DNA from 2 places in the Planococcus shenhongbingii genome. Region 2 is predicted to be linked to the other one. Evidence: riboswitches for the same ligand, from Rfam matches in the RefSeq annotation. Region 2 holds a riboswitch; the other holds the start of a gene.
What was found. A riboswitch is a leader RNA that binds a small molecule or an ion and turns the genes downstream of it on or off. The one in region 2 is predicted to bind S-adenosylmethionine.
Positions count from the first base shown of each region.

Region 1: linked by a shared signal. The riboswitch ahead of QWY16_RS11325 (methionine ABC transporter ATP-binding protein) and the one ahead of QWY16_RS03055 (bifunctional homocysteine S-methyltransferase/methylenetetrahydrofolate reductase) in region 2 are both predicted to bind S-adenosylmethionine.

Region 1 is NZ_CP129235.1:2,299,357-2,305,540, reverse strand. It holds gene QWY16_RS11340 (PfkB family carbohydrate kinase) at 1-816, shown strand, start outside; gene QWY16_RS11335 (Bax inhibitor-1/YccA family protein) at 1,010-1,744, opposite strand; gene QWY16_RS11330 (tetratricopeptide repeat protein) at 2,424-3,431, shown strand; SAM riboswitch class I at 3,534-3,642, shown strand; gene QWY16_RS11325 (methionine ABC transporter ATP-binding protein) at 3,709-4,722, shown strand; gene QWY16_RS11320 (methionine ABC transporter permease) at 4,712-5,383, shown strand; gene QWY16_RS11315 (MetQ/NlpA family ABC transporter substrate-binding protein) at 5,403-6,184, shown strand, end outside.
Region 2 is NZ_CP129235.1:578,671-584,854, reverse strand. It holds gene metH (methionine synthase) at 1-1,305, opposite strand, end outside; gene QWY16_RS03055 (bifunctional homocysteine S-methyltransferase/methylenetetrahydrofolate reductase) at 1,286-3,145, opposite strand; SAM riboswitch class I at 3,218-3,324, opposite strand; gene QWY16_RS03050 (hypothetical protein) at 3,516-3,821, opposite strand; gene QWY16_RS03045 (DUF6920 family protein) at 4,192-5,055, opposite strand; gene QWY16_RS03040 (hypothetical protein) at 5,214-5,816, opposite strand; gene QWY16_RS03035 (YehS family protein) at 6,175-6,184, opposite strand, start outside.

The DNA of each region.
Region 1 (6,184 bases), 1.7 Mb from region 2:
GCCTTTATAGGGAAGGTGGGGACTGACCAATTCGGCTCTTTTTTAGGGGATACACTACAAAAAGGAAAAATCGATACGCAAGGCTTAGTTTATTCAAAAGATGTAAATACAACATTGGCGTTTGTTCATTTGAAGGAAAACGGGGATCGCTCTTTCCAATTTTACCGTTCGCCTGGAGCAGACATCATGCTGGATGAACAAGAAGTCGATATTGCATTGGTTCAAAATGCGAAGGTCTTTCATTTTGGTTCTCTTTCGATGACACATGAACCGGCAAAAACGGCAACATTAAAAGCAGTAAAAGCGGCACAAGAAAAAGATGTTTTAATTTCTTATGATCCTAATCTGCGCCAGGCGCTTTGGGGAAGTTTAAGCCATGCAAAAGAAACGATCATTGAAGGCCTGCAGTATGCGGATATTTTAAAAATATCTGAAGAAGAATTGGAATTTATTACGGACATTCGTAATCTTGAAGAAGGGTCACAATTTTTGTTTGAGAAATTCGGTCTGAAAGTTGTCTTAATCACTTTAGGTTCGAAAGGCTGTTTTTATCGATTTGGCAAAGATACAGGGCATATAAATGGATTCCAAGTAAATGCTATTGACACCACGGGAGCAGGAGACCTGTTTTTGGGAGCTTTTTTGTATCAATTTATCAAGAAAGAGGTCTCTTGGGATTTAGTCCAAGCACATGACGTTGAAAAAATGATTTTATTTGCTAACGCAACTGCGGCTTTGGGAACCACTAAAAAAGGTGCGATTCCTGCAATTCCTCACCTAAACGATGTGAATGAATTGATTGATGGAAGAACATGAACATCCGAAAATAGCCGCTATGCGAGCTGGAATTTAATATCGCCTTGAAAAACCGCAATGTTCCAGATTGCGGTTTTTGTATTTTATCTGGAAAGTAAGCAGACTACGGAAACAGTCACTGATATGATAAAACCGGTTTTCTGCAGTGTAAGTTCAAGGCAACAAAAAAACGCCCCGAAAGACGTTTTCCTGATCAGCGATTGCGCAGCTTAGACAATAACCGAAGAATTTCAAGATACAGCCAAACCAATGTCACCAGCAAACCGAAAGCGCCGTACCATTCAAAATATTTTGGGACACGTCTTTCGGATGCATTTTCAATAAAGTCAAAATCCAGCACCAGATTGAGAGCGGCGATAATTACAATGACAACAGAAATTGCAATGCCTATAGGCGATGATTCATGCAGGTAAGGAATTTGAAACCCGAAAAAACTGCCGATAAACGAAATCAGGTAAACGATGAAGATAGCGCCGGTAGCTGCGACGACACCCATCCTGAAATTCTGCGTGACTTTGATAAAGCCCGACTTATAAGCAAGCAGCAAACTCAGCAGCACACCAATCGTCAGAAGTACTGCCTGGAAAACGATGCCTCCGTATTGGACTTCGTACTGCGCAGATACCGCACCAAGAAACAACCCTTCCAACAACGCATAGAGCGGCGCTGTGAAAGGCGACACTTTCGGTACAAAAATCGTGATTAAAGCTACAATCAGTCCGCCGATGGCTCCCACCAGGATTAACGGCATTGCGCTGTTTGGATTGCTGAGGAACTGATTCCAGGAATAGACGGACGTAGCCAGCAATAAAAGCATTAGAATTAATGTCTTATTCACAGTGCCTTGGATGGTCATTTGCTTGCCTGCTACAGCCCCATCGAATTTTTTGAACGACTCATCATTTAAACTCGGGTTTCCACTTCTCAATTGTCTCACCTCTTTTAATAGTTGAAGCAGCTCCAATTATCTCCCTACATTCCAAATGGACGAAATCAGTTAAATATAAGTTCAATTCTTTGAAAATGCTTCAACTTGTACTACGTTTCGGGCGAGCGGAAAGTTTCAATGAAATGGGATGAAGCGCATATTTTTTTGCTTATGCGGCGAAACGGAAATGGTTTGAAGAAAAAGAAGGGGAACAGAAAGTATTCCAGCAGGGAAAGATAGTAAACGAGATCGAAAGGAAAGTATTTTCGCCCGAAAGGAAAGTAAATCCGTTTACTGGAACTAACTTTCTCTCCAGAGCCTAATAAATTACATTAAAAAAGGCTTTTCAGCAGAAATAATGTCGGCACGTCTGGGCAGTGGACAGCGGACTGGAAAAACTGCTGTGATTAAAGAGCGGAGGGTATAAGGCTTTAAAACGATATGCTTTTTATAGGTTCATATACCTCTATAAATGATCATCTTAATAATTCTTTTACAATAAAATTATCTTTTGCCCTATTGTGTATCTTTTCAAGCATTGGTATCATGAAAAACGATGCAAGTTTAATATAAATGTAAAATATATCTTATTTTATTTTTCGTCAAAACAAATATATATCAAAAATAAATGAAATACATCAAATTTTAAGTTGTTCAGTATTTATTCGGGAGGAACACCATGCGCTTTCAGGGAAACAGTTTAGAAGAACTAGAAGAATTAGAGCAAGAACTGCTGGGCCTTGGCGAAACCAAGCTCGGCGGTTTAAGTTATTCCAAGATAGAAGTGTACGATGCCATGCACAGTCAATTAGAAGAACTGGTGCAAGACGATGAAGATTATCGCGCTTATTATAGCTACATCAAGAAAAAGTTAGTATCCTACTTATTGCGCTATGGCATGCACACGTACACGGATCATCTAACCATCTATGAGGATACGGAAAAGGTTCTGAAAAAAGTTCTTTCTTACGATTCCCAAAATCCGATTGCGGCTTACCGCCTCGGCTTTTTGGCTTACCGTTCAGGTATCCATAGCGAAGCGGTGATGTACTTCCAGCAGGCATTGAACAGCCAGACTTTTTATACCGACGAGCACTTTTTGCTGAACGCTGAACAAATCAGCCGCGCCGTCCTGTATTTGACGAACAGTGCTCTGCATACCGCTATCCAAGGTGAAGTGCCTTCATGCGACATAATTTCCACCGGCTATACATCGTTGCCAACGCAGCTTTGCTACAACGACGGCATGCTGAAGTGCCACGCTTACCGGATTGTGACGCCTTTCGGTGCTGTGCTTTGCTCGGAAGAAGAAAGCGGCGAGCAGCAGATGAAAGATGTCATTTCCCTGAAATTCAATAAATTTGGCGCTCTCTTGACCTACAATGGCATTTCGGAACAGCTGTCACCTGTCCAAGCCAATGTACTGCGCTATCTATTGGTGAAAACCCGCCGCGGTGAAGCGGCAACTCCGTGGTCGCTGAAAGACTACTTCCTGTTTACGCATGTCATCACAGGCGTTCCGGAAAAAACATTTTCATCAGTGGTTGCAGAAGTGAAGCGAATCATGGCTGAAATGGAAATTCCAGCGTCGATAAAAGTGGCGGAAGATGAAAAATCCGGGTATTATTTTGACGGTTCGTCGCCATTCGTGGTTATCGACCGAGTGGATGAGGAACTGTCCCTCTAGCAGCCAGATTGAAGCCGATAGTTGATTTTTACTAAAAAAGGTTTGACAGTAGTCACAATCTTTAATACTATTAGAAACATGTTAAACACAATTGCATATGGAACATTATCAAGAGAGACCGAGGGACAGGCCCTATGACGTCCAGCAACCTACAGAGCGATCTGAGAAGGTGCTAATTCCTGCAGAATGATTTCATTCTGAGAGATAAGCCTAATCCATTCGGTGCCTCTTTCTTTATGAAAGAGGCATTTTTTATTGGCAAAAAAGGAGGGACACCATGATCAGCATCACGAATCTTTCAAAAGGCTATCAAACGAAAAAAGGGACGGTTACTGGAGTCGATAACGTCACGCTGACAATCAACGAAGGCGAGGTGTTTGGGATTGTCGGCTACTCAGGGGCTGGGAAAAGCTCCTTGCTTCGCTGCATGAACTTGCTGGAGCGCCCGACAAGCGGCGAAATTAAAGTGGATGGCTTGGATTTGGCCAAACTGAAAGGTGAAAAGCTGCGGCAAGCCAGGCTAAAAATCGGTATGATCTTTCAGCATTTCTACTTGATCAGCCAAAAGACCGTGGCTGAAAATATCGCTTTTGCATTGAAAGCGGCCAATTTGCCAAAAGGCCAAATAGCGAAACGCGTCGACGAACTGCTCAACATGGTCGGCTTGACCGATAAGAAAGACGTCTATCCGGCACAGCTGAGCGGCGGCCAAAAGCAGCGTGTCGGCATTGCCCGGGCATTAGCAAATAACCCGTCCGTTCTGTTATGCGATGAAGCCACATCCGCCCTCGACCCAAATACAACCTTATCGATTTTGCGGCTGCTGAAAAAAATCAACCGGGAGCTGAACATCACCATCGTGTTAATCACCCATGAAATGAATGTCGTGAAAGAAATCTGCGACCGCATGGCAGTGATGCAAGACGGCCGTGTCATCGAAGAAGGAGAAGTCTACGATTTGTTCTCAGCTCCGAAAGCGGAACTGACCAAGGAATTTATCTCATCGGTCGTATCGTTCGATGTGCCACAGCCAATCCTTGCAGCTTGTACAGGACGTGTCATCAAAGTGCAGTTCAAGGGAGCGGTCGCCGGAGAAGGCGTCATCACCGATACGGTTCAGAACTTTGACGTCAAAGGGAATTTCCTCCATGGCTCAATCGAATATATACAGGAAAAGCCTCTTGGCTTGTTCCTGATGGAAATACAGGGCAGGCCCGATAATATTCACCGGGCCATCACTTATATGGAAGGCCGGGGAGCAAATGTGGAGGTGATTGCAAATGGGATTTGATTTTCAGCATATGATGGAATTATGGCCGGACATCTCAAAAGCGTTCGGCGAAACTTTATATATGATCGGCGTGTCTCTCGCTATTGCGATCGTCATCGGCTTGCCGCTCGGCATCGTATTGTTTGTCACTGATAAAGGCTTGTTTTTGCAAAACCGTTTCATCAAGTCCGTGTTAGGCTTTGCCGTCAATATGATCCGGTCGATTCCGTTCATCATCTTGCTTGTCGCTTTGATTCCACTTACAAAATTGTTGGTCGATTCCACAATCGGCCCAGCAGCAGCGAGCGTATCGCTGTCGGTTGCCGCGATTCCGTTTTTCGCCCGCATCGTCGAGACGTCACTGCGTGAAATCGATAAAGGCGTCATCGAAGCAGCGGTTGCTGTCGGCGCCACGCCGTGGATGATTATTAAAGATGTGCTGCTGCCGGAAGCAAAAGCCGGCATCATCCAAGGGATTACCATCACCATCATCTCACTCGTCGCTTACTCTGCGATGGCAGGAGTGGTCGGAGGCGGCGGCATCGGCGACTTGGCGATCCGCTTCGGCTATTACCGCTACGACAACACCATCATGATCGTCACCGTCGTCATCTTGATTGTTCTTGTCCAAATCCTTCAGCAACTGGGAGACTGGACTTCTAAAGCAGTAGACAAACGATAAATAAGGGAGAGAACCTCACATGAAAAAATTCTTATTGCCAGCTATCCTGCTCGTACTACTGACATTGCTCGCTGCTTGCGGCGGCGAAGAATCCAGCGCCGACAGCAAGTCCATCAAACTTGGCGGCACAGCCGGCCCATACAGCGATATGCTAACCCAAGCATTCAAACCGGCTCTTGAAGAAAAAGGCTATACAGTAGAAATCGTTGAGTTCAGCGATTACATCCAGCCGAATAACGCTTTGGACAACGGTGATCTGGACGCTAACTTATTCCAGCATTCGGTTTACCTGGAAAACTTCTCGAAAGAAAACGGCATGGATTTGACCGGATTGATTACAGTGCCGACTGCTCCGATGGGTATTTATTCCAATAAATATGATTCGATCGAAGAAATTAAAGATGGTTCAACCATCGCCATTCCGAACGATCCGGTCAATGCAGCTCGGACATTCTTAGTGCTGCAGGACCACGGCTTGATCACATTGAACCCCGATGGAGAAGAATTGACAGTTTCAGAAAAAGACCTCGAAACAAATACGAAAAATCTGGTGTTCCAGCCGATCGAAGCCGGTGGATTGCCGCGTGCAGTTGAAAGCTCAGACTTGGCAGCTGTTCCAGGGAACTTCGCCTTAGCGGCTGATATGGACTTGCTAGAGGCATTGGTTCTTGAAAACATGCCGGACCAATACCGCAACTTGGTAGCAGTTAAAACCGAAAACAAAGACAAACAGCTTTCAAAAGATCTGGTGGAAATTGTAGAATCACCGGAATTTGAAGCATTGATCGATTCTGATTTTGA
Region 2 (6,184 bases):
CAGATTGATCGAATTGATGATGGCTTTCCCTTGGGAAAATTTCAACGCTGCTTCAATGACGGCTTCATCCGTGGAATCAATAACAAGCGGAACTTTCACTTTTTTGACAACTTCCTTCATAAAGTTGGTCATGTCTTCGAGCTCATCGCGGTCCGGGTTTGCCAAACAAATATCGATGACATGCGCTCCGTTCTTCACTTGTGCCCGGGCAATTTCAGAAGCTTCTTCAAATCGGCCATCGATAATCAGCCGCTTGAATTTACGGGAACCGATGACATTCGTTCGCTCCCCGATAAACAGCGGGCGCATCGATTCATCGTATTGCAGCGGCTCGATGCCAGAAATCACATGGCCATGTCCGGCTGCTTCCGGCTTTCTCGGTGCTAACCCTTCCATCGCTTCCCTGACGGCTTTAATATGGGCCGGTGTCGTTCCGCAACAGCCGCCGACTACATTGAGCCAGCCTTTCTCGGCAAATCCGCGCAGTTTTTTCGACAAAGATTCGGGCGTCTCGTGGTAATGGCCTTCTTCATCCGGCAGCCCGGCGTTCGGATAACAGCTGACATAGCCATCCGAAAGCTCAGCTAAAGAACGGATATGATCCGTCATAAACTCAGGACCCGTCGCGCAGTTCAAGCCGACTGACAGCGGCTTGACGTGTTCAATTGAAATATAGAACGCTTCAATGCTCTGCCCCGCAAGCGTCGTTCCCATCGGCTCGATGGTTCCGGACACCATGATCGGCAGCTCGATGCCGGTTTCTTCAAACGCTTTCTTGATGCCAATCGTTGCTGCTTTGACATTCAGCATATCCTGGCTCGTTTCCAGTAAAATCAAATCTGCGCCGCCTTCGACGAGCGCTGTCGCTTGCACATAGAAATTATCCAGCATTTCATCAAATGTTACGCCGCCCGTCACGGATAAGGTTTTTGTCGTCGGGCCGATTGCACCTGCCACAAAACGCGGCCATTCCAGCGTTGAAAAAGCGGCTGTGCTGCGTTTCGCAATTTCCACCGCCCGGCGGTTGATTTCCGCTGCCTGTCTGCCGAGATCGTATTCATCCAGCACGATCGATGTGCCGCCAAAGGTGTTCGTACAGATAATATCAGCGCCCGCCTCCAAATAAGCATGGTGGACGCTTTCAATCACATTCGGACGAACGATATTCAAATACTCGTTGCAGCCGTCAAGCTGCTCTCCGCCGAAATCTTCTGCTGACAAATCAGCATTCTGAATCATCGTCCCCATAGCTCCGTCAATAATTAAAATTCTTTTTTCAAGTTGTTCAATTAGCTGTTTGGACATGGCTGCGATCGCTCTCTTTCTGTATATCAAGTTGGCGGATATAATCGATCAATTCCAAAGACATATCATAGCGGAAAAATGGCGTAATCAAGTAAATGCCATTGAATAATTCCGCTGCTGTATCAATCAGTTCTTTTGCGATTTGGATGCCTTCTGCGCTGGCACGGTCTTTATCATCGCCGCAAGCGCGCATCCGCTCGAGCGCATCTTCCGACAATTTGATGCCCGGCACTTCATTATGCAGGAATTCGGCACTGCGGATGCTGGTCAAAGGCATTACTCCGAGGAAAATCGGCGTATCCAGATGCTTGGTCGCTTCATAAATTTCAATGATTTTCTCTTTCGTATAAACCGGCTGCGAAATGAAATAATCCGCGCCGCTTTCAATTTTCTTCTCCAAACGCGCCACTGCCCGGTCTAAAACGCGGACATTCGGGTTGAACGCAGCGGCGACGGAGAAGTTCGCTTTTTTGCGCAGCGGTTTCCCGGAAAATGAAATGCCTTCATTCAGCTTTTTGATCAACTGGATCAATTCCAGGCTCGATACATCATAAACACTGGTCGCTCCAGGAAAATCCCCCACTTTTGTCGGATCTCCCGTTACTGCTAGGATATCATGGATTCCGAGGGCATCCAGCCCCATCAAATGCGACTGCAAGCCGATCAAGTTCCGGTCACGGCATGTTATATGCGCTAGCGGACGGATTTGTTCCTGGTGTTTCAAAATGGCGCCCATCGCCAAATTGCTGACCCTGGGAGAGGCAAGCGAATTGTCGGCCATAGTAACTGCGTCCACTCCTGCTGCATTCAGCGCTTTTGACCCTTCGATGAACTTTGTAATATCTAAATGCTTCGGCGTATCCAATTCCACAATAATGGTACGCTCCGTTTTTGCTTTTTCATGAAGCGGCGCTTCTTCAAGTGCTTCCGCTTCCCGAATGACGATTGGCTTTTTCTTCACCACTTCTTTTTCAGTAACCGGCTTTAAATTGCCGATGCGTTTTTTCAGCGCTTCGATGTGTTTTGGCGTCGTGCCGCAACAGCCGCCGATCAAGCGCGCCCCTTCTTCTCTTAATAATAAACCTGCGCGCCCGAAATAATCTGCTTCCGATTCATAAACCACCCGGCCATTTTCAAGATCCAATAAACTGGCGTTCGGATAAGCTGAAAGGAAAGCTTTTTTCGGCAACGACACTTCTTCCAGCGCTTGAATCGTATGGTGTGGCCCCAACCGGCAATTAACGCCGACAATATCAGCGCCTAATTCTTCCAGTTGGTGCAAGGCGTCATTCAAAGCCAGACCGTTTTGCAAGATACCCGGCTCGTGCATGGACACTTGGGCAATCAACGGCACATCGGTCACTTTCCGTAGATGGATGACGGTTTCAGCCAGTTCTTCAAAATCATAATATGTCTCAAGCAGCAAGGCATCCGGGTCTCCTGCCAGCAAATAGCCTGCTTGCTGGTCCACCATCGTGATGATTTCCTGCAAAGTCGCATCGCTTTTCCGGATGCCCCGGATGCCGCCGATTGTTCCAAAGACAAATTGCCCGCCCGGAGCGGCCGCCCGTTTTGCGATGCGGATTGCCGCTTCGTTGATTTCTTTCACTTGATGCTCAAGCCCGTAACGCGCAAGTTTCAAAGCATTGCCGCCATACGTATTGGTCTGAATGATATCTGCGCCGGCCTGAATGTATTCCTGATGGATCTTTTCGATGATTTCCGGCCGCTGCAAATTCAATTCCTCGTTGCAGTATTCAATGCCGTATGAATATAATAACGTTCCCATTGCTCCGTCTGCCGTCAATATTCTCGTCTTTAGCTCATCTAATAAACCCATGCTTTCGCCTCCTAAATATACAAAAAAAGCCATCTTTGAAAAAGAAGGCTTTACGATTAATAAACTCGTTCCTTTTCATCTGCCAGACATTTGCATGCCTGCTGGAATTAGCACCTGACCATAAATGGCTGGTTGCTGAAGCGTCATAGGGCCAGTCCCTCGACTTCTCTCGATAAGAATTCACTATTCAGTTGTTATTCCACTTTAACAGGCAGTTGGATTCCTTCTGATTGAATTTTCAATTTATATTTTTAAATCGTACCTGCATCCAGGCTTCAGGTCAAGTTTATTTGTTGAAAAAGAAAGAACTTTCTGTGTTAAGTCGTCAGATTCTTTATATATAAGTTGAACTGATGGTTTTTAGCTGTGATTATTTCGCATGAGTCATATACCAGTTGTAAGCATCTGAATCTAATGTCTTCAAAGAGTAATCATCAATCTCTTCAATTTTGCAATAGGGTTTAGCAAAGCCGCCATTACCATAGACACACTCATTCCTAACCGAAATATCTGTCAGTAAATAGACATTTCCTTCTTCGTTATACAAAGCATAGATAACCGATTCTTTATTATGCTTCTTAATGAGCATTATTTCCTGCAGCGGTATTTCGTATTTAAGATACTTAAAAACCTGATACATCTGGACCCGATTCTCTTCTTTAATTAAATACTTCATAACAACCTCCATGCTAATTTTAAAGCAAGGACTAAATTTTTAATAATGTCCCCGATTCCTTTCTTCAAGAACCCGCACTATTAAACTATTCCACCTGCTGCTTTAAGTATATTTTTTACCGATCTTCTTTAGCTTATCATAATTTTCCGATTTTTATATTTCTATTATGGAATGAACTTTGCCGCTTAGGAAAAGAAGGGACATCTAAATATATTTTTATCTAATATATTTCTTAGAACCCCGTCCATGGATTAGGCAAAGCTAGACGGGCACTTTTTCTGATGCTTTTACGGAAGCCCAGGCGGCACCGTTCTTCGCTTTCCCTTCAGACGGATTAATCAGCTTCTGAAAGCTCGATTCTGTAGCCCACTTATAGCGGGGTATTTTTTACAGCTTGTATTGGATCAAACTCGGCTGCGTGAACTTCGAATTTATACCAGGTAAAATCTCCTTCTTCCAATTGCCACGTGATTTCGACTTTAGAAGGAACTTTAATCCCGCCCGCGCTGTGATGTTCTTTGATTTCAGCAACACAAGGTACAAGAGGCGCTTCTGGGCTACTGTCCTTATACCGAAGAGCGATAATTTTTTCCAGCTCGCCGTCTTCCTTAAAATGATAGGTCGCTGAACCTGATACTCCCTGATAATCCATTGTCGCCTTGGCCGTGTTTCCATCAATTTCTTCCCACTTGATATACGGGCTGATGGCGGCAGTCGGATACCAGGACACTTCCATTAAGTACCGCTGCAATGCCGACTGATCGGTTTTATCATTATCCGCTTCTCGGGCGACTGGAAATAGCCCCGCCGCTTTAATGAGCAATTCAGCTTTTCCAGCTTCGAAACTGTCGCGGCCGACGATTTGGATAAAAGGCAGCATGTTCATCTTCACTGTCCAAGTGAATGACGGCGGATCGGTTGTAATGGTCTGTTCAGCTTCAGCTTTTGTCCACTCCTGCTGTTCCGGCTTCAACCTCATCCAGCCAGTTTGCCTTAGAAATATAGTGCGGATTTGGTCCTTTCCTACAATCCCTGCATTTTCCAGCCATTTTTGCACAGGTGCCGGAAGCTGCTCCAGCATCTCTTCTGTAACTTTTTGCGGCTCTGCATCCGGCACTTTTGCCAGCTGCTGCTCAATTTGTTTCTTGCTCTGGCTGCTGAAATTCCACAGCGCCCCTTTATATAACGCGGCCACAGCAACGACGGAAAGTGAAATCGCGACTTTCTTCCTCATCTTACAGCACCTCCATTTTTTCGTTACTACTATATACGCCATCGGGCATGTTTTTCCTGTCAGTAAAAAAGCTTTACGCGAGTTATTTCATTCAAAGCATTTGATTTCTACAATTCAGTCCTTCCTGGTGCTCTGATGTCCTAATCAGTTACTGGATTTCAAATGCTCTCCACTGGAAAGAACTCTTTTAACGTATGAAGCGGCCGGGCATTCGGATGCACTTCAAACGGATGGAACTCGACTCTTCCCAGATGCACCCCCATATTGTATTCTCCAATCACCGAGTCTAAAAGGATGAAGACGAGCGGAATAATTTCCTCTTCATTTTCCTCAGTCAGCCCTTTGATATATAGCATCATATTGACTTCTTCCTGCTCTATATCCTGGAGAGCTGTGTAATAAACATCTTCCCAAGTCAATTCCCTGTTTCCATAATGCACACTGAACTCTTCTACTGAAGGCTGCCGGAATGCAATGATTTCGAAACGATCAAGTTCCGGCATCGTTTCCTGCAAATCAAACACTGCTTCAAAAGCTTCCACTATGCCATCCGCACTAATAATGAACTCGCGTTTTCCGCTTTCCAGCTCTGCGCTGAACTCAAAAGCGAGATGCTTATTCACTTTCTGAAGTTTTTGCTGCAGTTCGTTAAAAAGCTCTTCCCGATTTTCTTCAGCCAATTCAAAATAAGTTTCCTCATTCTCCTCAAACCATTGCCAAAAAGCTTCGATTTTGTTTTTACGTGTGGGCAGCCATTTCATATCATTGATCTCCTTTAGTTAACATTTTTCCTTATTAGATAAACTTATTAACGTTTAAGCTTTTTTTAACCTTACCCCAACTAACTCGGCGTGTTTATACGAAAACAATAAAAATTTCCACTTTTCTAATTATAATGAGCAATCAAGAAGGAGTCTATAAAATATTCCGGGAAAACCTTCCATGCCGCCTTTATCGCGGTGTAAAGAATTAGAGAAATTCTGAAACGGCATTGAGGAAATCATTTGATGGTTCTGCTAGCCTTACAAAATAAAAAAGAGTTGCTGAATAAACACATTCAGCAACTCTTTTCTTCTCACCAAATCGCTGCTTGTCAGTTAGATGAGATTTATAATCCAGTTATTTTCTA